4 regions of the Kluyvera ascorbata genome follow, and region 2 is predicted to be linked to each of the others. Evidence: predicted binding sites of a transcription regulator. Region 2 holds the regulator's gene; each other region holds the start of a gene.

The links. The regulator CRP, encoded in region 2, controls carbon source genes, mostly activating them, when cyclic AMP is high. The targets are predictions, from matches to a motif close to ATGTGANNNNNNTCACAT.
Region 1: a site for CRP is predicted at 3,885-3,902, ahead of MY052_RS18135 (maltoporin). Genes of this name have one in related genera too.
Region 3: a site for CRP is predicted at 5,446-5,463, ahead of idnO (gluconate 5-dehydrogenase). Genes of this name have one in related genera too.
Region 4: a site for CRP is predicted at 6,150-6,167, ahead of psiE (phosphate-starvation-inducible protein PsiE). Genes of this name have one in related genera too.

The regions. Positions count from the first base shown of each region.
Region 1 covers NZ_CP096201.1:3,766,650-3,774,628, forward strand. The annotation lists gene pdxR (MocR-like pyridoxine biosynthesis transcription factor PdxR) at 1-1,314, opposite strand, end outside; gene MY052_RS18115 (GNAT family N-acetyltransferase) at 1,419-2,129, shown strand; gene ykgO (type B 50S ribosomal protein L36) at 2,126-2,266, opposite strand; gene MY052_RS18125 (type B 50S ribosomal protein L31) at 2,266-2,529, opposite strand; gene MY052_RS18130 (LacI family DNA-binding transcriptional regulator) at 2,650-3,723, opposite strand; gene MY052_RS18135 (maltoporin) at 3,993-5,258, shown strand; gene MY052_RS18140 (PTS sugar transporter subunit IIB) at 5,497-5,811, opposite strand; gene MY052_RS18145 (beta-galactosidase) at 5,884-7,941, opposite strand; gene MY052_RS18150 (glycoside hydrolase family 53 protein) at 7,970-7,979, opposite strand, start outside.
Region 2 covers NZ_CP096201.1:404,300-412,278, forward strand. The annotation lists gene tsgA (MFS transporter TsgA) at 1-37, opposite strand, end outside; gene ppiA (peptidylprolyl isomerase A) at 316-888, shown strand; gene pabA (aminodeoxychorismate synthase component 2) at 974-1,537, shown strand; gene argD (bifunctional acetylornithine/succinyldiaminopimelate transaminase) at 1,622-2,839, shown strand; gene MY052_RS01825 (YccS/YhfK family putative transporter) at 2,832-4,907, opposite strand; gene crp (cAMP-activated global transcriptional regulator CRP) at 4,963-5,595, opposite strand; gene MY052_RS01835 (OsmC family protein) at 5,900-6,304, shown strand; gene MY052_RS01840 (phosphoribulokinase) at 6,401-7,264, opposite strand; gene MY052_RS01845 (YheU family protein) at 7,330-7,548, opposite strand; gene MY052_RS01850 (hydrolase) at 7,545-7,979, opposite strand, start outside.
Region 3 covers NZ_CP096201.1:4,221,085-4,229,063, forward strand. The annotation lists gene kefC (glutathione-regulated potassium-efflux system protein KefC) at 1-1,128, opposite strand, end outside; gene kefF (glutathione-regulated potassium-efflux system oxidoreductase KefF) at 1,121-1,654, opposite strand; gene MY052_RS20180 (MFS transporter) at 1,775-3,085, opposite strand; gene MY052_RS20185 (2-hydroxyacid dehydrogenase) at 3,142-4,092, opposite strand; gene MY052_RS20190 (LacI family DNA-binding transcriptional regulator) at 4,290-5,282, opposite strand; gene idnO (gluconate 5-dehydrogenase) at 5,536-6,300, shown strand; gene MY052_RS20200 (gluconokinase) at 6,316-6,846, shown strand; gene MY052_RS20205 (NanQ anomerase/TabA/YiaL family protein) at 6,843-7,310, shown strand; gene MY052_RS20210 (YgdI/YgdR family lipoprotein) at 7,359-7,592, opposite strand; gene MY052_RS20215 (MurR/RpiR family transcriptional regulator) at 7,774-7,979, shown strand, end outside.
Region 4 covers NZ_CP096201.1:4,705,669-4,713,647, forward strand. The annotation lists gene MY052_RS22505 (maltoporin) at 1-224, opposite strand, end outside; gene malK (maltose/maltodextrin ABC transporter ATP-binding protein MalK) at 326-1,435, opposite strand; gene malE (maltose/maltodextrin ABC transporter substrate-binding protein MalE) at 1,807-2,997, shown strand; partial or broken gene MY052_RS24360 (hypothetical protein) at 3,013-3,087, opposite strand; gene malF (maltose ABC transporter permease MalF) at 3,130-4,674, shown strand; gene malG (maltose ABC transporter permease MalG) at 4,688-5,578, shown strand; gene psiE (phosphate-starvation-inducible protein PsiE) at 5,693-6,103, opposite strand; gene MY052_RS22535 (acyltransferase) at 6,345-6,800, shown strand; gene MY052_RS22540 (YjbH domain-containing protein) at 6,922-7,979, opposite strand, start outside.

The sequences.
Region 1 (7,979 bases), 1.7 Mb from region 2:
GCTGGGTGCCATCTGGTGTAAACGCGCTTGCCGCACCAGCTCCACGTCATCAATCCCTTCAATCACCACCGTCATATGCAGCCCCCCTTCTCCTGCCATCAACTGATGGGGAACGATCAGTTCTTGTTCCAGCGCTTCCTGTAACTGCGCCTGCCGTTTACGGTAAAGTCGCCGCATTGCCGCCAGATGGCGGGCATAGTGCCCCTCTTCAATAAAGCAGGCCAACGCGCGTTGCTCGGCACGGTGTCCGCCGCGTAATAGCGCACGTATAGCTGGCTGAGCGGCCTCAACCAGCATCGACGGCAGCACCATAAACCCAATGCGTAACGATGGAAACAGCGTCTTGCTGAAGGTCCCCAGGTAGACCACAGGGGCGTTATCCACCATACCTCGCATCGCTGGTATCGGTTCGCCGCTAAAGCGAAACTCACTGTCATAGTCATCTTCGACTATCCAGGCCCCCTGCTGACGAGCATAGTCCAGCAGCGCAAGGCGTCTCGTGGCACTGAGTACGCTGCCGGTAGGATACTGATGCGAAGGTGAGGTAAAAATCATCGTTGGCGACGGTAAGTCCGGCGAAATTTGCATCCCTTCGCCGTCGACCGAAACGGCTTCAACCTGTAGTCCTGCAGCCAGAAAGGCGCTTTTAGCGCCAAAATACCCCGGGTCCTCGACCCAGGCAGTCTGGCCAGGCTCACTCAGCAAATGCGTACACAGATTTACCCCTTCCAGCGCCCCTTCGGTGATGACGATTTGCCGAGCGTCGCAATCAATCCCGCGCGATAACGCAAGATGTCGGGCTATCGCGACCCGTAGCGGCCACTCACCTGCCGCATCGCCATAGCCCAACAGTGAACTCCCCTCTTCACGCAGGACGCGGTCGAGCAACCGCCTCCAGAGCGGTAATGGAAAATAGTTAATGGCTGGCGTTCCCGGCGTGAACAGCAGCGGTGGCGTATCGCGCGGCGAAATCTGCGGTAGTCGCTGTAAGCGTGATGGCAGCGTTACCCGCTCCAGCACGGCACCATCAATACTCACTGACTGTGGTAAAGACGCCACTCGAGAACCCTGGCGGTCCCGGCGAAGATACCCTTCCATCGCCAACTGTTCCAAAGCAGCGTTCACCGTATTGCGAGAAATCTGCAGCCGTTCAGCGATAACCCGCGACCCGGGAAGCCAGCTCTGCGCCTTTAGCTGTCCTTGCATAATGGCCTCTCGCAACGCGGCATACAGGCTACGTTGAAGTGTCTCTTTGCCGCGCATCTGAAGCGAGCGGGATAGCAGGGTAAAAAAGGGATCGTCGGGAATATTCATCTCAGCTCCTCGTGGTACCATAAAAATATAACCTGGTGGCACTTTTTACGGAACCAGTAAACCCCTACGCTCAGCGTATTGTTTATTTTCCCTAAGGAGAGGTTATGAGTCAGCTGAATCAATTTGGTCAGTTAATCGGCGATGCCCTGCCGGATTGGCAGCCACGTCCACATCCTGAGCGGGTGGTTCTGAAAGGGCAATACTGCCGCCTTGAGCCGCTAAGCCTTCAGCACGCCGATGCCCTGTTTACCGCGCACCGGCAGGCAACCGATACCCGCAACTGGACGTGGTTGCTGCGCGAGCCAGAAAGTTCGGTTGAAGAGTATCGTCAGTGGGTCGCCAGCGTCGAAGCGCTACAGGATCCACTGCACTTTGCGGTGATAGACCAACGAACGAATAAACCCGCGGGCTCGCTGGCGCTGATGCGCATCGACCCGAATCATGGGGTCATGGAAGTCGGCCACGTCCACTTCTCACCGTTGTTAAGCAGAACCCCCGCCTCTACGGAAGCGCAGTGGTTGCTTATGCGCTACGCCTTTGAAACGCTGGGCTATCGTCGCTACGAATGGAAGTGCAACAGTCTGAATGAACCTTCCCGCAAGGCCGCACTGCGTTTAGGATTTCAGTTTGAGGGTCATTTTCGGCAGGCGCTGGTGATTAAAGGCCATAACCGCGATACCGACTGGTTTTCGATTATCGACGGCGAGTGGCCAGCCTTGAATGGGGCATTTCAGAAATGGCTTGCCGCCGACAATTTTAGTGCCGACGGCAAGCAACTCCACTCCCTGGAGTCACTGCGAGAGTTGTCCGCTTAACGGCGCTTCTTGCGCCCCTGAACGGCCTTAAAGCGAGGGTTTGACTTGCAGATAACGTACAGTCGTCCTTTGCGTTTCACGATCTGGCAATCCGGGTGGCGCTGTTTGGCGCTGCGCAATGAGTTAAGTACCTGCATTATGAACCTCGTTTCACATCAATAAAGCGACCAAAACGCTGGCTGAAGCGCGCCACGCTGCCCTCGGTGGAGGCCGTTCTCTGCTTCCCGGTGTAGTACGGGTGCGATTTGGACGACACATCAATCGTGACATACGGATATGTCACACCTTCCAGCTCAATTTCCCGGTCGGTTTTAATGGTCGAGCCCACTTTGAAGTACTCGTTGGCGCTGGTGTCATGAAACACCACGGTGCGGTAATGAGGATGGATATTGGCTTTCATCTGGCCCTCGATATCATATGTTATAACATAACAATTACGATACGCCGTCAAAAAGCGCTTTGCAACCCTACATTTTAAGGGGATATAACCGAAGTGCAGACCGCACTTCGGCAAGGGAGGTTAGCGGCTGAGCTGATGCGCAATAGCGCGCAGCTGCTCGGCAATCGCCTGCATATCTTTGCCCTGCTCCACCTTCGCACCGGTAGAGTGACGCACGACAAGGCGAGCTGGGAGGATGGATGAAGTCCGTGACGAAGCGTTATCGTCGCTTTCAAGAATGCGGCGTACCGCCTCTTTGCCTTGCAGGTCGAGGTCAAGCGACACGGTGGTCAGCGCCGGATAGAAAAACGAGCTTTCATAAGTGTCATCGTAACCAATCACCGACTTTTCGCCGGGGATAGCCACCTGATGCTGATGAAATGCGCTCAGTACCCCTAACGCCATCTGATCGTTCCCCACCAGCACCGCCGAGAAATCCGGGGTTTCGCGCAGCATTTGCAGCGCGCAGGCGTAGCCGCTTTGCGCATCCCAGTTGCCGTGCAGCACGGTCACCGGCTTCAGGCCATAGCTGCTGAGCGTATCCAGCCAGCTTCTTAAACGCAGGTTGGCAGAGACAGAGCTCACCGGCCCGGCCAGAATCGCCATCTCCCGATGACCCGACTCATACAAATATTTCACGCTAGCACGCGTGCCATCTGCCGGGTTGAACGAAACGTTATACACCGAACTATAGGGATCAACGTCGAGGAAAAGACAGACGATATCATCGTTATCATCTGCGATTTTCTGCGCCATTTCGGTCTCTAATGGCACGTTGATAATCACTTTACTCACCAGCTGTGATTTCAGTTCGTTGATCGAATCCTGAATACTATGATTGACGCTCTCATCAATCATCGAAATCAGTACCTGATACCCCTCCACATTTGCGTAGCGTTTCACCGCTGCCGCAACCTGAGAAGGCGCATGCAGCGCCAGTGAAGTGGTCACCAGTCCAAGGGTATGACTGGTCTTGCCAACCAGCTGCTGGGCAAGTCGGTTTGGGACATAGCGGAGTACCTCGATGGATTTCTCCACCTTGTGGCGTGTGGCTTCGGATACATTGGCAGATTTATTGAGTACCCTGGACACAGTCTGGTAGGAGACACCCGCATGGCGAGCAACGTCTTCCAAAGTTGCGCTTTTAGACTTCATCGTCCGGTTCCTTATGTTGTTATCGCTAGATTGTAACAGGGGTCATCCCAAAAAACGTCTACCGACCTGATTTATGGCATACGATAACATAAAAAAGACATACGCTCACATAGGCATACAATAAGAACCGTCTTACACACTCAACCAAAAATGGCTAATTTATTTGCAGTTAATCACACATCAGCGATCAAATGTTTGCCAGTTTTTACATTTAGGCATTTTATTACACACGTTATGTGAACGTAATACAAAACAAAACGAGGATAATAATGAAAACAACCCTACGCACGCTTTCAATTGCGTTGGCTACTGCGCTGACTTCATCTTCTCTGCTGGCGGCAACGTCAGTTCCTATTGATTTCCATGGCTACCTCCGCTCCGGCGTAGGAGTTTCTAGCGATGGCGGAATGCAAGAATGGCAAAAGAACAAACTCGGCCGTCTGGGAAACGAAGCCGACACCTACGGTGAGCTTGAATTAGGCTCTGAGGTGTATAAGAAAAACGATGTCAGTTTCTATCTGGACTCAATGGTCAGCATGGTCTCCGACGGTTCAAACGATAACGAAACTACCCTCGGCGACGATGCGCAGTTTGGTTTACGTCAGTTAAACCTGCAGATTAAAGGGCTTGTCCCGGGCGATCCGAATGCGGTTATCTGGGGCGGGAAACGCTATTACCAGCGCCACGACCTGCACATCATCGATACCAAATACTGGAATATTTCCGGCTCCGGCGCCGGGATCGAAAACTACACCGTTGGCCCAGGCGCAGTGTCACTGGCCTGGATCCGCGGCGATGCCAACGATGTCGACTATCGCGTTGACGGCGATAACGACGTCAACATCAACTACATTGACCTTCGCTATGCGGGCTGGAAACCGTGGAGCGGCGCCTGGACCGAATTCGGTATCGACTACGCCATGCCGAACCCAACCGACAAACAGAAAGATTATGGTGGCCTGTATGATGCCGATAACGGCGTAATGCTGACCGGCGAAATTAGCCAGGATATGTTTGGCGGCTATAACAAGCTGGTGCTGCAGTATGCCAACAAAGGTCTGGCACAGAACATGGTCTCTCAGGGCGGTGGTTGGTACGACATGTGGAACTACGTCAACGATGCCACCGGCTACCGTGTTATCAACACCGGTCTGATTCCAATTACCGACAAGTTCTCTCTCAACCACGTGCTGACCTACGGTTCGGCGGATAACACCACCGAGTACACCGATAAATCGCGTCTGGTCTCGCTGGTTGGCCGCGCGCAGTATCAGTTCACCGAATATGTGCGTTTAATCGGCGAAGTGGGTGGCTTCTACCAGAAAGACTCCTACACCAACGGCAGCCACTATAAGCAGAGCGGCGAGAAATACACCATCGCGTTAGGCCTGGCAGATGGCCCTGACTTTATGTCTCGTCCGGAACTGCGCGTCTTTGCCTCTTACCTGAATGATTCCGAGCAGGGCAATGCCTTTAACGACGGCACCGCCAGCGATACCTGGAACTTCGGCGTACAGGTGGAAGCCTGGTGGTAATGCGTTAACCTGACTGAGTCATTGTTTTGCCCTAATTCTATCTTTTTTTATTTGCGCCAATTTTATATTTGCCACTCCATTATTGTTTCTATCATCTGGCCTTGGGGATAACGCTATTATTAGGTTATCCCTTTTTTTATCGTACAGATAATAAAAAACCCCGATATTAAATCAGGGTCTTAATACCATCATTTGTAGGCCGGCACGCCGGTTGTCTCAACAAACAATATAAAACGATTTATTTATTGCCAGCAAAGTGTTCATCTAATAACTGACGCAATGCATCAGATTGCTTGCCAAATATAGCGTGAACCTGCTGCCCCAGAATAATAACCCCCAGCGCACCTTCATTCTGCAACGCCTGAGAATCTACAACGGACAGATCTTTGACCGTGACGCGCAGTCGCGTAATACAGGCATCAACATTTTCAATATTATTCTGACCGCCAAACGCGCTAATCAGACGCTGAATTTGCTGTTGCTCATTGGCGCTTAATGGCACCGACGGTTTAGGCTGGGAGAAGTAGTGCAGGAAGGATTTAAGGCTGACCATCATCGACGCTCCTTGATTATCTACAGAGGTAAAAAAGCCTGCTCGGATGAGCAGGCTTGGGATTGCGGCGGATTATGCTGTACGGCGAACGATACGACAGTCCCAGGGTTGCAGTACCTGTTGACCGCTGGCATCAGCGCCGGTAGCGGCGTGCTCATAGCCATCAGGCAAGGTGACCGTCTGCGTCTGCGCGGTAAAGTTCTGCACAAAGACAAAGGTACTTTCGCCATCGGTACGCGCGGTTGCCACCACGCCCGGCGGGAAGCTGCTTGCAACCGCTCGAGGCAGCGCCAGTTCATCCATCAACGAGGCGAAGAAATCACGCTGGAACGCCAGATCGTTACGCGAGGCAATATGCCACGCCTTGCCCTTACCGACGCTATTGACGGTCACGGCCGGGCGACCCGCATAAAAATCATCGCGATACGCTGCCAGCGTCTGCGCCGTTTCAGGATGAATCAACTCGCACAGGTGGCGTACCTGGTACGGCCCCTGTAGGCCAACCATGTTCCCCGCCAGCCCCTGAACCTGATTACGTTCGCCGTCGTCCAGGCAATCGATCTCTTCTGCCCAAATACCTAGCAATTTGCGCAGCGGGCCAGGGAAACCTCCAAGGTGGCAAAGGTCGCTTTCATTGACGATCCCCGTCCAGTAGGTAGTGACCAGATGACCGCCGTTAGCAACAAAGGCTTCGGCTCGCTCAGCAAAACCGTCGCGCACCATATACAGCATTGGCGCAATCACCAGCTGATAGGCGCTGAGATCGCCGTCGGCGTCAATCACGTCTACGGCGACCCCTTGCTCCCAGAACGGACGATAGTGTTCGTTCACCGTCTGTTCATACTCCATACCTTTGTTGCGTGGCCCCTGCGCGTCGTCCATCGCCCAACGGTTCTGCTGGTCAAAGATGATGGCGACCTTCGCATCGGTGCGACAGCCGACCACGTCCGGTAGCTGGCTTAATATATTGCCAAGCTGAGTGACTTCGCGGCCAACGCGGGTATCAAGATGGCCAACGTGGTCGATAATCGCGCCGTGGAATTTCTCCACCGAACCACGGCTCTTACGCCACTGGAAATACTGCACTGAATCCGCGCCATGGGCTACCGCCTGTAGCGAAGAGAGGATGTGCATACCCGGTTTTTTCAGCTTGCTGGTCGGCTGCCAGTTGGTCACGCTCGGCGTGGACTCCATCAGCACGAACGGTTTGCCGCCTTTCAGCGTACGCATCATGTCGTGGTACATCGCGGTATAGCAGGCGAGCGTGGTCTCGTCTTTATCGCGATGCCACATCGGATAGCTATCCCAGGAGATAAAATCCAGCGGCTCGGCAAGCTGCGAATAATCGTAGTCGTAGAAATATTCCATAAAGTTGGTGGTTACCGGCAGATCCGGGTTCGCCGCCTTCAATGGCGCAATTTCATGACGACAAAATTCCGTCACCTGCGCAGTATTAAAACGTCGCCAGTCAAGGTTCAGGCCATGAATAGACACTTCGCCCTGCGGCGACGGCGACTCAATCTGCTCCCAGTCGGTATAGGTATGGCTCCAGAAGGTGCTCCACCAGGCGTGGTTCAGATTATCGAGCGTCTCGTACCGCGCCTTCAGCCAATCGCGGAACTTCACCTGACAGCGCGGGCAGTGGCACTCACCGCCGTATTCATTGGAAATATGCCAGCCCAGCACCGCCGGGTGCTGGGAATAGCGTTCCGCCAGCAGCGTGTTAATTTTCAGCGTTTTTTCACGGTAAACCGGCGAGGTCATACAGTGATTATGACGACCGCCGTGCAGCGCCGGAACGCGATCGCGCCCCACGCGCAGCACTTCCGGGTAGGCTTTTGACATCCATGCCGGGCGCGCGCCGCTTGGCGTGGCTAAAAAGACATGTATCCCAGCGGCATAAAGTTTATCAATAACATTATCCAGCCAGGCGAAATCAAATACGCCCTCTTGCGGTTCAAGTTTGGCCCAGCTAAATATCCCCACCGACATGACATTACAGTTTGCCTGCTTCATCATCATAATATCCTGGTCAATAATACCGGGATAACTCTCCCACTGCTCCGGGTTATAATCTGCGCCATGCAATAGCGCATTAACCTTCGGGCTCAAAGGCGGAAATTTTTGCATAATAAAACCCTGAAAAAGAGTGTTCAAATTAATTAAAT
Region 2 (7,979 bases):
TGATCCATGTGAGCTTGGTACGATTGCTGTTAGTCATGACTGGCCTGTGAATAGTTGTGTAAAGCGCGTTGACTCTGCGCTGAGCGAGCAGATTTTAGTCATTGACGTGATGCATTCATAGTTTTATTACGCAAAACTTTCTTTATTACATTTTTCAATGTGATCATGATCACATAATTAAATTTATACATTCTTACCCTGATCATTATTAACCGTTTCAGTCACGTAAACTTAAGTAAAGCACTGGCCTGAGGGGCTATCCCTCTTTAGAATCAAGCCACTTGCTTTCTCTACTGCACCGTTAAAGGAATTCTCATGCTCAAATCCACTCTGGCGGCCATGGCGGCTGTGTTTGCACTCTCTGCGGTTGCGCCTGCGGCGTTAGCGGCGAAAAACGATCCGCACGTGCTGCTGACCACTTCTGCTGGCAACATCGAGTTGCAGCTGGATAGCCAGAAGGCGCCGGTCTCCGTTGAAAACTTCCTGAACTACGTTAATAGTGGCTTTTATAACAACACCACGTTCCACCGTGTGATCCCAGGCTTTATGGTTCAGGGCGGCGGCTTTAACGAACAGATGCAGCAGAAGCAGCCGAATCCACCTATCAAAAATGAAGCCGATAACGGCCTGCGCAATACCCGTGGCACTATCGCCATGGCGCGTACCGCTGACAAAGACAGCGCAACCAGCCAGTTCTTTATCAACGTTGCGGACAACGCTTTCCTGGATCACGGCCAGCGTGACTTTGGCTACGCGGTGTTTGGTAAGGTTGTGAAGGGGATGGACGTGGCAGACAAAATTGCTCAGGTGCCGACCCACAACGTCGGGCCATACCAGAATGTTCCTTCCAAACCGATTGTGATCCTGTCGGCGAAAGTCCTGCCGTAATCAGTACGGGGCGGCATCTGCATGAGGCTGCCGCCCCGTCACTAAAGTTGGTAGAATGGCGGCAGATTGAATGACCGGAGCCGCCATGATCCTGCTGATTGATAACTACGATTCCTTTACCTGGAACCTCTACCAGTATTTCTGTGAGCTGGGTGCCAGCGTGACGGTCAAACGTAATGATGACATCACCCTTGATGACATCGACGCGCTCTCCCCAGAAAAAATCGTCATTTCCCCAGGTCCCTGCACGCCGGATGAAGCCGGTATTTCTCTTGATGTTATCCGTCGCTATGCCGGTCAAACGCCGCTGCTTGGTGTCTGCTTGGGCCATCAGGCCATTGCTCAGGCATTCGGCGCGCGTATTGTTCGTGCCGAAAAAGTGATGCACGGCAAAACCTCTCCGATTACCCATCAGCAGCAGGGCGTATTCCGCGGCCTGAATAACCCGCTCACCGTGACGCGCTACCATTCGCTGCTGATCGATCCCGCAACGTTGCCCGACTGCTTTGAGGTGACGGCCCGCAGTGAAACGGGTGAAATTATGGGTATCCGCCACCGCGAATGGGATTTGGAAGGCGTACAGTTCCACCCGGAAAGCATTCTCAGCGAGCAGGGCCACGCGCTACTGGCAAACTTCCTCACGCGATAGTAGTTGCCATGACGTGATTTTTTATGCATATTTTGTGGATAAATTCTCACAATCATTGCTTCATCGTTTGCAGAAGGGCATGACATGGAAACCAAACAACCTGCTATTACCCGCGCGACCTTCGACCAGGTCATTTTGCCAATCTATGCACCAGCGGAATTTATCCCGGTGAAGGGCAAGGGGAGCCGCGTATGGGATCAGCAAGGCAAAGAGTACGTTGATTTCGCCGGCGGTATCGCGGTGACTGCGCTGGGCCACTGTCATCCGGCGCTGGTTGAAGCGCTGAAAACCCAGGGTGAGACGCTGTGGCACACCAGTAACGTCTTCACTAACGAACCGGCGCTGCGCCTTGGTCAGAAACTGGTGGACGCAACCTTCGCCGAGCGTGTGGTGTTTATGAACTCCGGAACGGAAGCTAACGAAACGGCTTTCAAGCTGGCACGTTACTATGCATCCACCCGTCATAGCCCGTACAAAACGAAAATCATCGCTTTCCATAATGCTTTCCACGGCCGTTCGCTGTTTACCGTCTCCGTTGGCGGGCAGCCGAAGTATTCCGACGGCTTTGGCCCGAAACCAGCGGATATCGTCCACGTGCCGTTTAACGACCTGCACGCGGTGGAAGCGGTCATTGATGACCATACCTGCGCTATCGTAGTTGAGCCGATTCAGGGGGAAGGCGGCGTACTGGCGGCTACGCCTGAATTCTTACAGGGCCTGCGTGCGCTGTGCGATAAGCATCAGGCGCTGTTGGTGTTTGATGAAGTGCAAAGCGGCATGGGGCGTACCGGGTCGCTGTTTGCCTATATGCACTATGGCGTGACGCCGGATATTCTCACCAGCGCCAAAGCGCTGGGCGGCGGTTTCCCGGTGAGCGCGATGCTGACCACCAACGACATTGCCAGCGCGTTCCACGTCGGCTCACACGGCTCCACCTACGGCGGTAACCCGCTGGCCTGTGCCGTTGCGGGTGCGGCATTCGATATTATCAACACTCCGGAAGTGCTTAACGGCGTGAACGCCAAGCGCGAGCGCTTTGTGCAGCACCTTCAGCATATCAACGCGAAGTACGATGTCTTTAGCGACGTGCGCGGCATGGGTCTGCTGATTGGCGCGGCGTTGAACGAGAAATACAAAGGCCGGGCGCGTGATTTCCTCTACGCCGCGGCGGACGTCGGTGTCATGGTACTGAACGCCGGGCCGGACGTGATGCGCTTTGCACCATCGCTGGTGGTGGAAGAGGTGGATATCGACGAAGGGATGCAGCGTTTCGCTCAGGCGGTCGCTAAAATCGTTAGCTAGCCCGTCGTTTTAACCAGCCTCCATGACGGGGGCGCTGTCGCCAGGCCACCGACGAGATGGTGTGCATGGTGCTCAGATGCCCCAGAATACGCTGAAGATGCTGTTCCATGGTACTTAACGGCCCATGGGACAGCGCGTCCGGCGATTCCATAATATTCACTTCACCGCTGCTTCCCGCCTCATCGTACTCCAGACGCTGTTGACAGCGCTGAAGGGCAATCTCACAGGATTCCAGATACTGCTGCGCGAGATCCGGCGTCAGCATGTTGTGCTCGCGTGCCAGCGTGGTCATGGCGTTGATATGCTCGACGATAAACTGACTGTGGGTGACCCACAGCTTCATATCTTCCAGATAGCGCGAGTTAAAGCCCGGTTCCTGCATGGCCTGGTTGAGCGTGTTGTAGAGCGTGTTGTGCGCCTGGTTTACGCGCATACGCTGATAGGCAAGCTTAGGCGCCTGCGGGTCGGGGCTCAGGATAAGACGAATGGCTTCCTGGTCGGCTTCCAGTGCCGCCTGAGCGTTTTGTCGAAGCTGACCGCTTTGCCACTGCGGCCACAGCCAGATCATCCCGCCAAAGGCAATCAGACAGCCGATGATGGTGTCGATAAAGCGCGCGACGATAAACTGCTCGCCGTTCAGCGTCAGAATTTGCAGGGTATAAACCGCGGTAATCGTAAAGCCGACGGTGGCCCAACCGTAGTGGCGACGGATTATCAGGTAGCTCCCCAGCGTGACGATAAGCATACCCGCTAACGCCAGTCCTTCTGAGATGTGGAAGTGCAGAACGACGGCGGCAATCACTAACCCTGCCAGCGTACCCGCCGCACGATGGAAAATACGTACGCGAGTTGCACCGTAGCCGTTCTGCGTGACCAGCAGCACCGTCATCAGGATCCAGTAAGGCTTTGGCAGATGCAGCGCGGCGCCCATCAGGCTGGCGATACTGAGCATTACGCTGAGCCGGGCGGCATTACGTAGCGCCGGAGATTTCAGCGACAGGTAGTTTTTGAGCGCCGCGAATAGCGGCAGGCGGCGCTCTTTATCGGCCATCAGGTTGCGCGGGTAGAGCGGGCGCTGGGAGCGCAGCACGCGGGCAATGCGGCTGAAGTGCCAGGCGCAGAACTGGCCAACCGGGTTATCTGGATGCTGGTCGGCAATTTTTTCCAGCGCGCCTATCTGCTTGTCCATATTGAAGCGGGTAGGGTAGCGGTGATAGAGAATATCGTCAGCCAGTACCCTCAGGCGTGACGCCACGGTCTGGGCGTTCCAGCGGATCACCGCTTCGGCGTGGCTGCGTTCAACCAGCTTTTGTACCTCTTCCGGCTGGTGCAGGCTGACGGAGATATGTTCTTGCAGGTCGAGCCCCACCTGGAAGGCGCGCAGCAGGCGCTTATAGTCGTTGTGCTGATTCGCGGCGAGCATATGCAGTTGCTGGTAGCACTGAGAGATGAGATCCACCACCTTCTGTTGACGAGTGAGCAGCGGCGGCAGCGCGGTGCTCGGGTCAGTGTGCTGGGTCAACAGGCTATATTTGGCTTCGCAGTACTCGGCGAGCTGTCGGTAGAGCAGGCTCAGCGATTCCCTCAGCGGCTGCTCGCGCCATATCCAGAACCACCACCAGTTAAACAGCCCATACCACAGCGTGCCGAACGCGTAGAGCAGTAGCGGCTCCCAGATGGGCATATTGCCCGCCAGGCTTAAGGTGAAGATAGAAGCAATCAGCGAGGCGGGCAGTAACCGCCCGTGCAGCGCGCTGATTTCCGCCGTGACGCCCAGCAGCAGCGCCAGCCCGGTGAGAATCAGCGGTAAGGGGATATCGCGCGCCAACAGCAGCTGTACGGCAAGGCTACATCCGGCAAACAGACAGCCACCGATAATCAGGCGTTTAAAGAAGCGCTTATGTGGGGTATCGAGGCCGGCGATATTGCAGCAGGCAGGCACCAATGAAAACAGCAGACCCTGCTGGAGATGGCCGAACAGAAGCCCGATGGCAACCGGCAGGCATAACACCAGCGTTTGCCGCAGTGCATAGTTGACTTCGGGGTGGTAAATCAGCCTGCGCCACATAGGGGGAAAAACAAAAATGGCGTATTGCTTTTACAATACGCCATTTTGGGCTGGATTAGCGGGTTCCGTAGACGACAATGGTTTTGCCGTGCGCGGAGATCAGGTTCTGATCTTCCAGCATTTTCAGAATACGGCCCACGGTTTCACGGGAGCAGCCAACGATCTGACCAATTTCCTGACGGGTGATTTTGATCTGCATACCGTCCGGGTGGGTCATAGCGTCCGGCTGTTTAGCCAGGTTCAGCAGGGTCTGAGCGATACGACCGGTTACGTCCAGGAAGGCCAGGTTACCAACTTTTTCAGAGGTGACCTGCAGACGACGCGCCATCTGAGAAGAGAGACGCATCAGAATGTCCGGGTTAACCTGGATCAGCTGACGGAATTTTTTATAAGAGATTTCAGCAACTTCACAAGCGGTTTTTGCTCGTACCCATGCGCTGCGTTCCTGGCCTTCTTCGAACAGGCCCAGCTCACCGATAAAGTCGCCCTGGTTAAGGTAAGAGAGGATCATCTCTTTGCCTTCTTCATCCTTGATGAGTACAGCCACTGAGCCTTTTACGATGTAATACAGCGTCTCTGCTTTTTCACCCTGGTGAATCAGCGTGCTCTTCGATGGGTACTTATGAATATGGCAATGAGACAAGAACCATTCGAGAGTAGGGTCTGTTTGCGGTTTGCCAAGCACCATGCGCGGTTATCCTCTGTTATAAGCTCTTCCCAGCGGCAAAAACATTGCAGCCACTGGTTGCAATAGTATCCTTCCCGTTACCTGGGAAGTCGGCTGTCGAATAGGGTCGCAGCCTGTAATGTGATGTCCTCTGCATACATGCAGTACGTTTATGTATTACCGTAGCATCCCGACTGTTTTAGCATAGCTTTAGCCGTGTGTCTCCTGGTGTCTCGCTTCAGCATGACGGCGATCGCCTTCCATTGCGAGAATTGTTATGTGCGCGTAATCTGAGAAGAAAATTGCAACCTGGGAGTTAAATATTATGCAAGCACGTGTGAAATGGGTTGAAGGGTTAACCTTCCTCGGTGAGTCTGCTTCTGGCCACCAAATTTTGATGGACGGTAACTCCGGCGATAAAGCGCCGAGCCCGATGGAAGTCGTGCTGATGGCCGCCGGTGGTTGCAGTGCGATTGACGTCGTCTCTATCCTGCAAAAAGGTCGCAATGACGTGACCGACTGCGAAGTGAAGCTCACTTCTGAGCGCCGTGAGGAGGCCCCGCGTCTGTTTACGCACATCAACCTGCACTTTATCGTCACCGGTAAAGCGCTGAAGGATGCGGCGGTATCGCGTGCGGTCGATCTGTCTGCTGAGAAATACTGCTCAGTTGCGCTGATGCTCGAAAAAGCGGTCAATATCACTCACTCTTACGAAGTGATTGAAGGCTGATTGCATGCTAGACGTAGCCCGGCCGAACGCAGTGACGCCGGGGACATTCCCGGCGTCGGTGCTTGCGCACCTCGTCCGGGCTACCTGGTCTTGATGCTAGTTCCGACCTTCCATCAGCCGCTGCACCAGCGGCGTCATGATTAATTCCATCGCCAGCACCATCTTCCCGCCGGGAACGACCAGCGTATTCATATGCGAGATAAATGAACCCTGCAACATGGCCAGTAACCACGGGTAGTCGATGTGCTCGAGATTACGGAAGTGAATCACCACAAAACTCTCGTCCAGCGACGGAATGCTTTTGGCTGCAAACGGGTTAGAGGTATCGACCGTTGGTACACGCTGGAAGTTGATATGGGTGCGGGAGAACTGTGGGGTGATGAAGTTGATATAGTCTTCCATTGAGCGCACTACGGAATCCATCACCGCCTCGCGGGAGTGACCGCGCTCACTGGTGTCACGGATCATCTTCTGGATCCACTCCAGGTTAACAATCGGCACCACGCCAACCAGCAGATCAACATGCCGCGCGACATCGTGCTGCGGTGTCACCACGCCGCCGTGCAGTCCTTCATAGAACAGCACATCGGTCGGTTCCGGTAACGGCTGCCACGGCGTAAACGTGCCGGGTACCTGGTTCCAGGGAACCGCTTCATCATAGGTATGCAGGTATTTGCGCGACTTCCCCTGCCCGTTCAGGCCGTAGTCGCGAAAGGTTTGTTCCAGCAGGCCAAAGTCGTTGGCATCCGGGCCGAAATAGCTGATGTGGCGGCCAAGATCACGGGCCTTGCGGATAGCCATATCCATTTCCGGACGGGTGTAGCGGTGAAAGCTGTCGCCTTCGACTTCCGCCGCGCGCAGGTTGAGCTGAGCAAAGATTTTACGAAACGCGAGGCTGGTGGTGGTGGTTCCTGCTCCGCTGGAGCCGGTAACGGCAATGACCGGATGTTTGGCAGACATGCGAATAACTCCCTGAACAGACGACAACGGAAGCGGGGTAAACGCTTCCTGTCGTTAGAGTATAGTTAACCGCGAAATTGGTTACGGGGCATGATGTTGACGGTCTCGTGAAGTTCAGACCACACCAGCACCGCTTCGCCCGTTTGTAGCTGGTGTTTGACGTCGGCGACCTTTTGCGCAAGTGAACGTTCATATTCACCATAATCAGTGCCTTCGCGCAAGACAAAGCTTTCAATCAGATTATCCAGCGTCTCCGGGTCGATATCCTGCCAGGGAATCATCATGCTTTAGTCCCTAGCCACGGCATCAGCCAGGCGGGGATGCGTTTTTCCAGCCACATTTCCGGGTGGCGCAGCGTGCCGCCGATAAACCCGACGTGCCCGCCGTACTCGGTGAGCTGATAGACGACGTTGTCCGGCAGCTCTTCCTGGGCTGGAATGGAGTGGTGGTCCATAAACGGATCGTCTTTCGAGTGGATGATCAGCGTCGGTTTGGTGATTTTGCTTAAGATAGGCATCGCACTACATTGACGGTAGTAATCAATCGCATCGGCGAAGCCGTGGATCTTCGAGGTGATCGAATCGTCAAACTCGCGGATGCGGCGCATGCTTTTCAACTGACGCAGATCCACCGGCAGCGAGCCAGGATAGGCTTTGAGCTTGCGGGCGGCGTTGCCTTTCAGCAGGTTCAGCAGATAGCGCTGATAGACCCGCGA
Region 3 (7,979 bases), 1.2 Mb from region 2:
CACCAGCAGAATCGGCGTAGCGGCCATCGACAGCGCCACCGCCAGCGTCAGCGCTTTTGCCCATTCAGGGTCCAGCACGTTAGCCATTTGTGCAGCGCCAAAGACCACGAAGGCGAACTCACTCCCCTGCCCCAGCAGCGCCGCGAACCACAGGCGCTGCGAGCGCGGCACCTGGAGCGGTTTGGCAATCAGCCACAGCAGAATTGACTTAATGACCAGGAAACCAACCAGCAGCGTAATAATGCGCAGTGGGTTGTGGATAAGCGTACCAAAGTCGATGGACATCCCTACGCCGATAAAGAACAGCCCCAGCAGCAGCCCTTTAAACGGCTCGATATCGCTCTCCAGCGCGTGACGGTACTCCGAGCTCGCCAGCAGCACCCCAGCGAGGAACGCCCCCATCGCCATCGACAGCCCGACCTCTTCCAGCAGCAAACCGAAGCCAAAGACCAGGAACAGGGCCACGGCGCTGAACACTTCTCGCAGGCCAGAGCGTGCCACGAAGCGTAACAGCGGTCGCGTAACATAACGTCCGAGTACCACCACCAGCGCCAGCGCACCGGCCACTTTCAGCGCCGAGAACGCAAACGCGCCGAGCGTCGTGGAACCGCCGCTGGTTGCCAGCAGCGGAATCATCGCCACCAGCGGAATGGCGGCAATGTCCTGGAACAGCAGCACGGCGAAGGCGCTGCGCCCCACCTGCGTCACCGTCAGGTTACGTTCGTTCATCGCCTGCATGGCAATCGCGGTGGACGATAACGCCAGCGTCATGCCAATAAGCTCCGCCACCTGCCAGCGCAGGCCGAGGAAAATACAGAAGACGCCAATTAACGCGCCGCACAGCACCATCTGCAACAGCCCGCCGCCAAACACCGAGGCACGCAGTTTCCACAGGCGCTGCGGGTCAAGCTCAAGGCCAATCACGAACAGCATCAGCACCACGCCAATTTCGGCAAAGTGCAGAATAGACTCCGCATCGGTCACCAGACGCAGCCCCCAAGGGCCGATAATGCAACCGGCGATCAGGTAACCGAGCACGGAACCGAGGCCCAGACGCACGGCAATCGGCACAATCAGCGCCGCGGAACCGAGATAAATCAGCGCCTGTATTAGCGTATGGCTATCCATTGTTGTGCTCCTCCTGCCAGGCCAGTAACCGTTGTTTGTAGTGTCGTGCCTTTGCCTGCAGCGTCTCTTCATCGCAAATAAACGTACAGTGCACGGCAAACGGCGGCAGCCATTTCATGCCGCAGTACACCGCGGTGGCCTCCAGCGGCTGCCCAAGAACATCAAACCCCGGATGCGAGCCGATTTCGAAGTGGCTCTCGCCACCGCCGGTGGTGACCGCCCACATGATGCTCTTACCGTGCAGCGCCGTGCCGCCGTGACCGTAGGCCCAGCCGTGCGCCAGCACTTTATCCAGCCACAGCTTCAGCAGCGGCGGCGTGCTGTACCACTGCATTGGGTGTTGCAGAATGACCAGATCGGCACGAGACAACGCCTCCTGCTCGGCGGCAACGTCGATATTAAAATCGGGATAGAGGTGATAGAGAGAACGGATTTCAACGCCGTCGAGCGTCCTTACCTGCTCAAGCATCCGTTTATTCGCATGCGAGTGATGCGGATAAGGATGCGCATAAATAATAAGAATCATGTTTCGCCTGTCTTACTTCATTATTTTATTCCTGAGTTTAGACAGTTAATGATGACACTTACAGGATCAGTTCACACAACCGCAGGAATTGGGGGGCGTGAGGGCCACGCCCCGGCAGGGTCAGGAGGGTTGATTGGCCGGTTTATCCGCCACCGGCGGTTTGTCAGATGACGCGGTCAGGTCACAGTGTTTCGGCAGGAAGAAGGTGATGGTCCCGGCAATAATCAGCGAGCCCGCCAGCGCACATACCGCCACGTTCTGGCCATAGAAGTAGATCATCACGCCGACCAGATACGGGCCGCAGAAGCCGCCCAGGTTGCCCAGGCCGTTGATCACCCCGCGTGCGCTGCCCGCCACTTCCGGCATGGCGATACGCCCCGGAATCGACCAGAACGGGCTGGTCGCCGCTTTCAGGAAGAAGCCGCACACGACCAGCGCGATATAGGCCGCCACCACATGATCACGCAGTACCACTGAAGCCAGCAGCGCGGCGGCAAAGCCGTAGAGCGAGAAGCGAACCCATAGGCGCCGTTTCCCGCTACGGTCGCTGAACAGGGAGATAATATAGATACCCGCCAGCGTAGCGATAAACGGCAGGATAGCCAGCACGCCCACGCTTGCCATATTGGCGCCGGTCAGGTTTTTGAGGATAGTCGGCAGCCACAGCGTGTAGCCGTAATCCCCGGTCTGGTAGAAGAAGTTGAGCAGCACCAGCTTCATCAATCCGGAATTGCGGAACACTTCCCGCACCGGCGCATTGCTGACCGGCGCTTCCGAACGTCGCGCCTCTCGCTCGGCGGTTAACGCGGTAATCAGATACTCACGCTCACGCTCCGGCAGCCAGCGCGCCTCTTCCGGGCGGTCGCTGATCATCAGCCACCATACCGTCAGTACGACAAACGACAGCAGCCCTTCGATGATAAACAGCCACCGCCAGTCGAGCGCGGAGATAATCGCCCCGGAGACCGGCGCGGTGAGCATGCCGCCCAGCGGGGCGAACATCATCACAAAGGCGTTAGCGCGACCAATCTCTTTTTCCGGGAACCAGTTGCTGACCATGGTCAGCACCACCGGCAGCATGCCGCCCTCGGACACGCCGAGGATAAAGCGCAGCGCCAGCAGCTGATATTCGTGCGTCACGAAGCCGGTCGCAATCGAGACAATCGCCCAGGCCAGCAGCGACCAGGCGATAAAGCGCTTACCGCTGCCGTGTACCGCAATGCGCCCGCCCGGTATTTGCAAAAAGAGATAGCCAATAAAGAATATCCCGCTCGCCACCCCCGCCATCTGGCTGGTAATCCCCAGGTCGGATTCCATGCCGCCGGGCAAGGCGAAGCTGATATTAACCCGGTCCATAAACGAAATAATGCACGCGATGAGAACAGGCGCAATGATGCGCAGCCAGCGAGTGCCAGGTATTTTCTCAGTCATTATTTATACTCTCTCTCGAGGGGAGCCATGCTCAGCATGGCGAAAAGCGCCGATGATTAATCAATGGCATTCGGTAGCGGCGTATCGCTGAAGAAGGCGGCGACGTTATTGAACACCACCTCGCTCATCCGCTGACGCGTTTCGTGAGTAGCGCTCGCCACATGCGGCAGCAGCACAACGTTATCCATCGCCATCAGCGCCTCAGGCACGTGCGGTTCGTCTTCATACACATCCAGTCCCGCACCGGCAATAACGCCGTTTTGCAGGGCGTGAATAAGGGCTTTCTCATCTACCAGGGTGCCGCGCGCGATGTTAATCAGCCACGCGTGTTTTGGCATCACGTTAAACACGCTGGCATCGATAAGCCCACGGTTTGCCGCGCCGCCGGAAGCCGCAATCACCAGGAAATCACTTTCGTGGGCCAGGGTGTGCAGGTCGGCGCACCACTGATAATCCACGTGGTTGAGCTTTTTGCGGTCGGTGTAGAGGATCTCCATATCAAATCCACTCGCGCGACGAGCAATGGCCTGGCCGATATTGCCCATGCCGAAGATGCCGATACGTTTGCCGCTCACCTGCGTCGCCAGCCCCGGCCCTTGTTTCAGCCATTTGCCTTCGCGAACAAATTTGTCGCCCTGGCAAAGTTGACGTGCGCCCGCCAGCAGCAGCCCCATCGCCAGGTCGGCAACGTCGTTGGTCAGCACGCCAGAAGTGATGGTGACGGCAATGTCATGAGCGCGGGTATAGTCGAGATCCACCGCATCGGTACCGACACCAAACACCGCCACCAGCCCAGCGTTCGGCAATTGCTCCAGTACGGCGCGGGTGACGCCGATATCACCACGGGTGACCACCGCCTGCACCTGATGGCCCACTTCGCGCAAGAAAGCCTGCGGGTCAGCCTGTTCATACAGGCGATAGACCTGGAAAGCGGTGGAGAGTTTATCCAGCAGGCCGTCTACGACCGGGGCAATTAACAGTACCGTGTTTGGGTTTGCAGTATTCATCGTGTTCCCTGTTTAAGCGTTTAGAAATTTGTTACGCCTATCAAACGGGTTTTCACGATGTCATTTTGCGATCTGCATCACGCCAGATCGTGTTAGAACTCCGTGTTACGGATGACGTGATCGTGGAAGCAAAAGCCCGCTGGAATGCGGGCTGGATGGCAACAATTGAATAACATTGCCGACGTGGCGTGTAAAGGTCAGATGGTTTCGCCCATCGATAAACGATAGTGCAGGTCAACCTTCTCGATAGTCGGTAACCCTTTTATTTTCTTGATTAAAATCTCGGTGGCGACCTTGCCCATCTCAAAGCGTGGGGTCAATACGCTCGCCAGACGCGGGCTCACCACCTGGCCAATCTCCAGCCCGTGGAAGCCGGCAATCGCCATCTCCTGCGGCACCGTGATACCCGAAGCGATGCACTCCTGTAACACCCCAACCGCAAGATCATCATTAGTGCAGAGAATGGCATCCATCTCTTTATACATCTGGCGGGCAAGGGTCATCATGCCGGTGCCAATCGACACCGAAGAGACCTTGTTTGGCGCAATGCGCCCGACCGCCAGACCCGCCTCCTCCATCGCCCGGCAGTAGCCCGCATAGCGCTGCTCATCGCGAATATCCGACATCGAGCCAAAATAGATAATCTGCTTTTTGCCGCTCGCCAGCAGCATGTTGGTCATATCCAGCCCGGCACGGTAATTATCAAAGCCCACGTTGATGCGGTCGGCGTTATCCGATAAGCCCATCACCTCAGCAACCGGAATTTTTGCGGCTTTCAGGTATTTTTCTGCCCGCAGCGTATGGACGGATTCGGTTAGCAGCAGCGCTTTAACGTTCAACGCCAGCACGGTGGCAATCTGCTCTTCTTCACGCTGGCTGTCGTAATCGTAATTCACCACCAGCGTCTGGTAGCCGTGGGCGGTGGTGACCGATTCGATGCCCGCTAATACGTCGGAGAAAATCTGGTTATTAAAGGAGGGAACAAGCACCCCAATGCGCGGTGCGGCATTGCTGCTGATGGCGGGGTTATCGGCATCTGGCTGGTAGCCAACCTCTTCAATTACGCTGGCAATGCGCTCGGCGGTTTCCGGCCTCACCTTCTCAGGCGTGCGTAAATAGCGGCTGACGGTCATTTTGGTTACCCCCGCCAGCGCGGCGATATCCTCTAACGTGATGCGTTGTACTTTCATTAGCCCTGCCCGTCATTGCCGAAATCCTGTGGCCTATTATGCCAGCAGGTTACAAAAAAGAGAAAGCGATAACCCACCGTCAAAGCCCCGCATGGCGCGGTTTTCGCCCTGTTTTCCTCTTCAGGATCACACATGCTGTAACCCCTTTTTGTAACATAACTGAGAGTGATCTACGTCACAGTTTCACCGAGGCAAAAACCGTGAGATAGAGAACATCTTCTTAGCGCATCGGCTCGCAATACAGGACACTGTGATGAACAACTTATTCAGCCTGCAAGGCAAACGCATTTTAATTACCGGCTCCGGACAGGGCATCGGCTACGTGATGGCCCAGGGGCTGGCCCAGTACGGCGCGGAAATCATCATCAACGATATCTCCGCAGAACGCGCCGAGCAGGCAGCGATGAAACTCCGCGACGAGGGCGCCGTCGCCCATACCGCGGTCTTTAACGTCACTGACCCAGAGTCGGTGGAAAACGCCGTTGCTGATATTGAAGCGCGCATCGGCGCTATCGACGTGCTGTTTAATAACGCCGGTATCCAGCGTCGCCACCCGTTCACCGAGTTCCCGGTGAAAGAATGGAACGACGTGATTGCCGTGAACCAGACCGCCGTTTTCCTGGTTTCTCAGGCCGTGGCCAAACGCATGATGACGCGTGGCGCGGGGAAAATCGTCAATATCTGTTCGATGCAGAGCGAACTGGGGCGCGACACTATCACCCCGTACGCCGCCGCCAAAGGCGCAGTCAAAATGCTGACCCGCGGGATGTGCGTAGAACTGGCACGCCACAACATTCAGGTTAACGGTATTGCGCCGGGCTACTTTAAAACCGCCATGACCCAGGCATTGGTTGATGATAAAGCTTTTACCGACTGGTTGTGCAAACGTACGCCAGCCGCCCGCTGGGGCGACCCGCAGGAGCTGGTTGGCGCGGCGGTGTTCCTGTCGTCGAAAGCCTCTGATTTTGTGAATGGGCATCTGCTGTTTGTTGACGGCGGCATGCTGGTTGCCGTCTGAGTCGGGAGCAAAACCATGGCAGGACAGTGCATTATTTTAATGGGTGTCTCCGGCACCGGCAAAACCACCGTCGGGCAGGCGCTTTCTCAGGCATTGGGCGCGAAATTTATCGACGGTGATGACCTTCACCCGCGGGCAAATATTGTCAAAATGGCCGCCAGCCAGCCGCTGGAGGATAGCGACCGCCAGCCTTGGCTGGAGCGTATTGGCGATGTGATCTTTAGCCTCGGGCAGAAAAACGAGTCCGGCGTACTGGTCTGCTCGGCGCTGAAAAAGCGCTATCGCGACCAGCTACGCGCGGGTAATCCGCATCTGCGCTTTCTGTGGCTGACCGGTGACTACGACTGCATTTTGCGGCGTATGCAGGCGCGTAAGGGCCACTTTATGCCGGAAGCGCTTCTGCAAAGCCAGTTTGCCGCGCTGGAAGCTCCGGACGACCACGAGCCGGACATTCTGCCGGTCGATATTTCCGGCGACGTTCCGAGCATTGTCGCCCGCTCGCTCACCCTTTTAGCCCATCAACCGACATCGGGAGTTACGGCATGATTATCGACACGCTCCATAACGCGGAGAAAACCGCCTTTTATCCGCAGGCTATCCGCAAGGCGCTGCGCGCCGTGATTAATCAAGAGCCGCATACGCTACCGCCGGGAAAATATACCATCGATGGCGATAACCTGTTCTTCAACGTGGTGGAAGGGGAAAGCAAACCGCTTGCCGAACAGCGCCCGGAGTACCACCGCCAGTATATTGATATTCACATCGTGCTGAAGGGCGAAGAGATTATTGGTGCGGGGAATAAGGGGCTGGAGATTGTCGAAGACGGCGCGTTTAACGACGCGCATGATATCGGTTTCTGCACACAAATCAGCAGCGAAACGCTGATTCACCTGCACCCGGAAGAGATTGCTATCGTCTTCCCCGGCGAGCTACACCGCCCGATGAGCAGCCTTGGCGCGGGCGCGCCGCTGCGTAAAATCATCGTCAAAATCAATAGCGACCTGCTTTAAGCGGTATACGCTGGCCCCGCACGGCATTCGCGGGGCCACGAATAACGTTTAGTTATCGAGCTCACCCATCGACCGAACCTGATCGCGGTTGATCTGTTCGGTTTTCCCGGTTTCGGCATTTTTATACGACACCAGACCGGTATCCTCATCGACCTGTGGTTTTCCGTCGGTCACGATAGTTTTCCCATCGGTGGTTTTCAACGCCTGGTTGGATGAACACCCAGCAACGGTAAAGAGTGCGCCAGCCGTCAGAATCGCTACGGTAAGTCGCTTATATTGCATCATGTTTCCCTCCTGCTTCTCAGCTAAAATCGTTATCACTCTAACCATTTTAGGTTAGCTGGCTGAAAGCGAGAGGGAAACCAGAACACTCCGAAGCGGCATTTACACCACTATCGCGCGTTTCCCCGGCACATGACTTCTGTGATACAAAGTACCAGCTATTTATTTTCAGGGGCTTACCATGTCCGTTTCCATCGACATCATTTCCTGCATTACCGACCGCTTTGTCGAGCTGACCGCCACCGAAAAGCGGATTGCCCAGTTTATTCTTGATGACGTGCAGGCGGCGACCACCTTACCAATTGCCGAAATGGCTAAGCTGACCAACACCAGCCAGGCGTCGGTCACTCGTTTTGCACGCGCCATTGGCTGCAAAGACGTCCGCGA
Region 4 (7,979 bases), 760 kb from region 2:
ACTTCCTGACCTAATTTAAGTTCGGCATAGGTTTCACATTCGTTACCGAGACGGTATTTACTTCCGGCACCGGTTGCCTGGAAGCACTGTTGTTCACCGCCGCTGCCCGTCCAGCCAATGCCGGAACGTGCGTAACCATGGAAATCTACGGCCATTGCCTGAACAGACATAATGCCTGCTGCTACGGCAACCGCCACGGGGAGTTTGCGCAGAGTAATCATCATTCTATCTCCTGAGATCATTGCTTTTCTTGAACATTCCACCCTTCTTGCCTTATCGCTGGCGACGTAAGAGCTTCATGCTTGTTTTGTTTTATGGGACTTCTTTAAACGCCTGGCTCTTTGTGCTGCCGACGACATGCGGTGCCATCTTCACGGAACAGATGGCAGCGCTCTGGCGGCAAGCCGATAGCGAATGTGGCTCCCTCTTCGACCAACACCACGTCGTTCTGGCGATAGACCTGGTTCTGACGGATGGCAGGGATCTGGATATGAATTTGCGTTTCGTGACCAAGCTGCTCGACAACATTGACCACCCCTTCCAGCGTCACATCGGCGATGTGGCTCGGCAGCAGGTGTTCCGGGCGAATGCCCAGCGACATGTTGGCACCAACCTGAACGTTGTTACTCTCGACCGGGAGCCAGATCTGCTGACGGTTCGGCAGCTCGACCTGCACCTGATCGATGGCGGTGGCGGTGACTTTGACCGGCAGGAAGTTCATCTTCGGCGAGCCAATAAAGCCCGCAACGAAGCGGTCTGCCGGATAGTGATACAGTTCCAGAGGCTTCCCGACCTGCGCCACGCGACCGGCGTCCAGCACCACGATTTTGTCGGCCAGCGTCATCGCTTCGACCTGATCGTGGGTGACGTAAATCATCGTGCGGCCCAGACGTTTGTGCAGACGGGAGATTTCAATACGCATCTGAACGCGCAGCGCGGCGTCCAGGTTAGACAGGGGTTCATCCAGCAGGAACACGCGCGGTTCGGCCACCAGCGTACGGCCAATCGCCACGCGCTGACGCTGACCACCGGACAACGCTTTAGGTTTACGTTCCAGAAGATGGGCTAACTGCAGAACTTCGGCGACCTGGGTAACGCGCTGGTTGATAAGCTCTTTTTTGGCACCCGCCAGCTTCAGGCCAAAAGACATGTTCTCGGCAACGGACAAATGGGGATACAGCGCGTAGGACTGGAACACCATGCCCACGCCACGTTCGGCGGGCGGGATATCGTTCATGCGGGTTTCACCGATGAACAGATCGCCGCTGGTAATCGTTTCGAGACCCGCGATCATACGCAGCAACGTCGATTTGCCGCAGCCGGATGGCCCGACAAACACCACGAACTCCCCTTCCTGGATATCGAGGTTGATATCTTTTGATACCACCACGTCGCCCCAGGCTTTCGTTACATTGCGTAGCTGTACGTTCGCCATGCCCTTCTCCCTCGTTACAACTTGTCACCGACAGAAACATTCAAGATGGGCTGACTATGCCGTACACATCAATTTGGTGAATCCTCCACCCCCCCGGTTTTTTATGGGGGAGGAGACGGGAGGATGAGAAGGCGCGCTCTGCCCCCGATGACATCTCATCAAAACGAAAATCGTGATGGGGCCGACAAAAAACGGCGCTTTTTTTTGTGCGCTAAGACGCATAACGGGGATTTATGTTACGGAGATCACACTACTGGCCCCGAGGGCGTAGACCTCAGGAGGATGGAAAGGGGTTGCTAAAAAAGGAAACTCATCGACGTTAAACCACCTCTGTGTATCCATAAGTACATAATCTGGAAAGGACGGGATATATGAAAATCAAAACTGGCGCTCGCATCCTCGCGCTGTCCGCATTGACCACGATGATGTTTTCCGCCTCTGCTCTGGCAAAAATTGAAGAGGGAAAGCTGGTTATCTGGATCAACGGCGACAAAGGCTATAACGGTCTGGCCGAGGTAGGTAAGAAATTTGAGAAAGATACGGGGATTAAAGTCACCGTAGAACACCCGGATAAACTGGAAGAAAAATTCCCGCAGGTTGCAGCGACCGGCGACGGCCCGGACATCATCTTCTGGGCACATGACCGCTTTGGCGGCTACGCGCAGTCTGGTCTGCTGGCTGAAATCACTCCGGATAAAGCGTTCCAGGACAAACTCTACCCGTTCACCTGGGATGCCGTACGCTACAACGGCAAACTGATTGCTTACCCAATCGCGGTTGAAGCGCTGTCGCTGATTTACAACAAAGACCTCGTGCCAAATCCACCAAAAACCTGGGAAGAGATCCCAGCGCTGGATAAGACGCTGAAGGCGAAGGGTAAATCTGCGCTGATGTTCAACCTGCAAGAACCGTACTTCACCTGGCCGCTGATTGCTGCCGACGGCGGTTACGCGTTCAAGTTTGAAAACGGCAAATATGACGTGAAAGACGTGGGCGTGGACAACGCTGGCGCGAAAGCGGGTCTGACCTTCCTGGTTGACCTTATCAAGAACAAACACATGAACGCGGATACCGACTACTCCATCGCAGAAGCGGCCTTCAACAAGGGCGAAACGGCGATGACCATCAACGGCCCGTGGGCGTGGTCCAACATCGACAAGAGCAAGGTGAACTACGGCGTAACGCTGCTGCCAACCTTCAAAGGCAAGCCGTCTAAACCGTTCGTTGGTGTACTGAGCGCCGGTATCAATGCCGCAAGCCCGAACAAAGAGCTGGCGAAAGAATTCCTCGAAAACTACCTGCTGACCGATCAGGGTCTGGATGAAGTGAACAAGGACAAACCGCTGGGCGCCGTGGCGCTGAAATCCTTCCAGGATCAGTTAGCGAAAGACCCACGCATTGCGGCCACCATGGATAACGCCCAGAAAGGCGAAATCATGCCGAACATCCCACAGATGTCTGCATTCTGGTACGCCGTTCGTACCGCGGTCATCAACGCCGCTAGCGGTCGTCAGACCGTCGATGCCGCGCTGAAGGACGCGCAGGGTCGTATCACCAAGTAATGCCGCTGAGCCTGTGCCGGATGGCGGCATAAATGCCTTATCCGGCCTACAACACACCGTAGGCCTGATAAGCGCAGCGCCATCAGGCACATCTCCGGCCAGGAAGTTTCAACGCTGTAGAGGAAGATCCCCATGGATGTCATTAAAAAGAAACATTGGTGGCAAAGCGACACGCTGAAGTGGTCAGTGGTTGGTCTGCTGGGCTTGCTGGTGGGTTACCTTGTAGTTTTAATGTACGCACAAGGGGAGTACCTGTTCGCCATCATGACGCTGATTTTAAGTTCAGCGGGCCTGTATATTTTCGCCAACCGTAAAACCTACGCCTGGCGCTACGTTTACCCTGGCATGGCCGGGATGGGGCTGTTCGTCCTGTTCCCACTGATTTGTACCATCGCCATCGCTTTTACCAACTACAGCAGCACTAACCAGCTTACTTTTGAGCGCGCTCAACAGGTGCTGATGGACCGCTCTTACCAGGCGGGCAAAAGCTACAACTTCAGCCTATTCCCGGCGGGTGATGAGTGGCAGCTTGCCCTCACCGACGGCGAGACCGGCAAAAATTATCTTTCCGACAACTTTAAGATTGGCGGCGAGCAGAAGCTGCAGTTGAAAGAGACTGAAGCGCTGCCGAGCGGCGAACACGCACAGCTTCGCGTGATCACCCAGAACCGTCAGGCGCTGAACCAGCTAACCGCCGTGTTGCCGGATGAAAGCAAAGTCACCATGAGCTCACTGCGCCAGTTCTCTGGCACTCAGCCGCTCTACACGCTGGCCGATGACGGCCTGCTGACCAACAACCAGAGCGGCGTGAAATACCGTCCTAACAACGACGTCGGTTTCTACCAGACGGTCAACGCCGACGGTTCCTGGGGCGACGAGAAGCTGAGCCCGGGCTACACAGTGAGCATCGGCTGGGACAACTTTACCCGCGTCTTTACCGATGAAGGTATCCAGAAGCCGTTCTTCGCTATCTTCGTCTGGACGGTGGTCTTCTCGGTGCTGACCGTTATCCTCACCGTCGCCGTCGGCATGGTGCTGGCCTGCCTCGTACAGTGGGAATCGCTGAAGGGCAAAGCCATTTACCGCGTGCTGTTAATTCTGCCGTACGCCGTACCGTCGTTTATCTCGATTCTGATTTTCAAAGGGCTGTTCAACCAGAGCTTTGGTGAAATCAACATGATGCTGAGCGCGCTGTTCGGTATTAAACCGGCCTGGTTCAGCGACCCGACCACCGCTCGTTCGATGATTGTTATCGTCAACACCTGGCTTGGCTACCCGTACATGATGATCCTGTGCATGGGCCTGCTGAAAGCGATTCCGGACGACCTGTATGAAGCCTCGGCAATGGATGGCGCAGGCCCGTTCCAGAACTTCTTTAAGATTACGTTCCCGCTGCTGATTAAGCCACTCACGCCGCTGATGATCGCCAGCTTCGCCTTTAACTTTAACAACTTCGTGCTGATTCAACTGTTGACCAACGGCGGCCCGGACAGGCTCGGCACCACCACGCCAGCTGGTTATACCGACCTGCTCGTAAGCTATACCTACCGTATCGCCTTCGAAGGCGGCGGCGGACAGGACTTCGGTCTGGCGGCAGCGATTGCGACGCTTATCTTCCTGCTGGTCGGTGCGCTTGCGATAGTAAACCTGAAAGCCACGCGCATGAAGTTTGATTAAGGGAGACTCGAACATGGCTATGGTACAACCCAAATCTCAGAAACTGCGTCTCTTTACCACGCACCTTCTGCTACTGATCTTCATTGCGGCGATTATGTTCCCGCTGCTGATGGTTATCGCGATTTCACTGCGCGAAGGTAACTTCGCCACCGGCAGCCTGATCCCAGACACTATCTCCTGGGAACACTGGAAGCTGGCGCTCGGCTTCAGCGTTGAACACGCCGATGGCCGCGTGACGCCACCACCGTTCCCGGTACTGCTGTGGCTGTGGAACTCGGTGAAAATCGCCGGCATCACCGCCATTGGTATCGTCGCGCTTTCCACCACCTGCGCCTACGCTTTCGCCCGTATGCGCTTCCCGGGCAAAGCCACGCTGCTCAAAGGGATGCTGATTTTCCAGATGTTCCCGGCGGTGCTGTCACTGGTTGCCCTGTACGCATTGTTTGACCGTCTGGGCCAGTACGTTCCGTTTATCGGTCTGAACACCCACGGCGGCGTTATCTTCGCCTACCTCGGCGGTATCGCGCTGCACGTCTGGACGATTAAAGGCTACTTCGAAACGATTGATGGTTCTCTGGAAGAAGCGGCGGCGCTGGATGGCGCTACCCCGTGGCAGGCATTCCGTCTGGTTCTGCTGCCACTGTCGGTGCCGATTCTGGCGGTGGTGTTTATCCTGTCGTTTATCGCCGCTATCACCGAAGTTCCGGTTGCATCACTGCTGCTGCGTGATGTGAACAGCTACACCCTGGCCGTTGGGATGCAGCAATACCTCAACCCGCAAAACTACCTGTGGGGCGACTTTGCCGCCGCGGCCGTACTTTCCGCCATTCCGATTACCGTGGTCTTCCTGCTGGCACAGCGCTGGCTGGTAAACGGCCTGACGGCCGGGGGCGTGAAGGGCTAATTTTCATCAGCAATGCCACTGCTATTATCCTCAACTTGAACGTACCCTAACTTGTGACTGTTTGGCGCTCCTCTGGAGCGCCCTTTTTTTTGCCACAGGTCGCCATCGGGCTACTTACTCCCGCTTCAGCCGCTTCGAGTTGCACAGCCACAGCGTAATCACCAACAGCAAAATAGCGGCGGAGTAAATCAGCACGTCCAGCGGTGATTTATGGTCAACGATAATCAGCCGCACAATCGCCGTGATGCCGATATAGACAAAGTAACGCAGCGGGAAGTGAAAGCCCGACTGGAAGTACTTCACAATCAAGGCAATAAACTCAAAATAGAGGAAGTAGACAACCAGCCCTTCCACCAGCTCGTACTTGCTGGTGCTCTCAGGGGCGAACAGCACGTCCGCCAGATGCAGCGTCTCTTTACCGAGGAAAACCACCAGGATCAGGCCAAGACTGAGCAGACCCAGGTTCAGCACGGTCTGCAAAATGGTGGAGATAAACTCAACGCGGGGACGAGATAATGACGTCATGGCTAGCACCTCTTTCTCTGGGCCGAGCTCTTTGTATAACGCAAAAATGTGATCCAGATCTACTTTTTTTACCCATCCTGAAGCGCCATAACTCGCCTGCTGACTCATATCCAGCGCTTAGAGAAGAACGCTGCATCCTCTTAAACTCGGGATCACTGCACACTTTCCTCTTATTTTCTTACCTCTCAGCGTGGCCTGCTGGCACAATCAACGTCTGTTTATCATCAGGAGTAGACGGCACATGCTCAACATTCGCCAGGTTGCCACGCGCAACGTTATCTGCGGGGAAAATGTGGTTATCTACGAACCCGCTAACCTCTATGACTGCACGCTCGGCGATAACGTGTTTATTGGCCCGTTCGTGGAGATTCAGGGCAATACGCAGATTGGCGACAACAGCAAAATCCAGTCGCACACCTTTATCTGCGAATACGTCACCGTCGGGCGCGACTGCTTTATCGGCCACGGGGTCATGTTTGCCAACGATATGTTCCGCGAGGGTAAGCCCAACGCCGACCGCGAAAGCTGGGGGCGTATTACGATTGGCAATCACGTTTCTATTGGCAGCGGCGCGACCATCCTGGCCGTGTCAATTTGCGATGGCGTGGTGATTGGCGCGGGCAGCGTGGTGACCCGCTCCATTGAGGAAAAAGGGGTGTACGCCGGGAATCCGGCACGGTTGTTGCGGCGGCTATAACGACTGTGGCACCTAACGGCTCCCTCTCCCCTTTGGGGAGAGGGTTGGGGTGAGGGGGCTACGGGCACAGAGCCAAAAAATCCCCGGCGTCGCTTCGCTTGGCCGGGCTACGGGATGAACGTTATCTGAAGTTCTGGCTCTTATCGCCGGTCATGTTATACAGCTCGAACTTGCGTCCCAGCATTTGACCGCCGTCGCGCGTCAGCGGCGTCCAGCCAACAACCGCGCGGCTGCGGGTTGGGCCGGAGGTGAAGAGATCCATCGGGATATTCACATAGACCCCTTTGGTGAACTCACCTTCACCATACTCGTCCGCAGAGACGTTGGTAATGGTGGCGTATGCGCCGACCACAATGCCGCTATCGAAGTGTTTCGAGATATCCAGCGTACCGCCTTTATCTCCCGCCAGATACTGCCCGACGCTCGCTTTCACCAGCACATCCTGGGCAAACGACGGCGTCCAGTAGGCGGTGAGGTGCCCGGTCTTCACGCTGTAGTCGGTAAACTTCATCATGTCCTGCGCGCTACGCCAGTCACGCTGCTTCACGTAGTTGGCGTTCAGACCGAAGGCCCAGTTACTGTCCACCGGCCGATAGAGCACTTCCGCCCCTGCGCCGCCGTACATGGTTTCCAGATAGCCGCCGTAGACCTGGCCGTAGAAATCATTACCCAGATACTGGAAGTAATTGGCCTGCAGGTTATTCACGTAAACATCGTTCTGCACATATTCACGGATATGCGTACGAACGCGCGGCAAGGTTGAGTCCTTCGGTGGGTTGGTGTAGTTAAATTTATCGTAGTTGTTTGCAACGTTGGCAAACAGGCTGCCGCTGGTCAGCAGGTGATCGGTCACCCACCAGTCCGCCGAGCCCATTACCCCCACCTGGTACATATAGAAGCTTTCCGCCCCACCGATAGACTGGCTAAGCACCGGGTCGATATGGAAATCAAAGCGCGATTTGTCGATATACCAGCCTTGCTCGGTTTTATCCGGCACGATCGGCGCGACGCGTTTTTGCACCAGCGGCGTCTCCTGCCCCAGCGGCTCCCCGGCGAGATGCCGTTGCAGGCTCGCCACATCGGTTTCCGTGGTCACTTCCGGCAGATTCAGCCGCGTCTCGGTAATGCGGATCGTGCGGATCCCTTCCGGAAGATCGTTGGCGATGATCCGATTGGCGC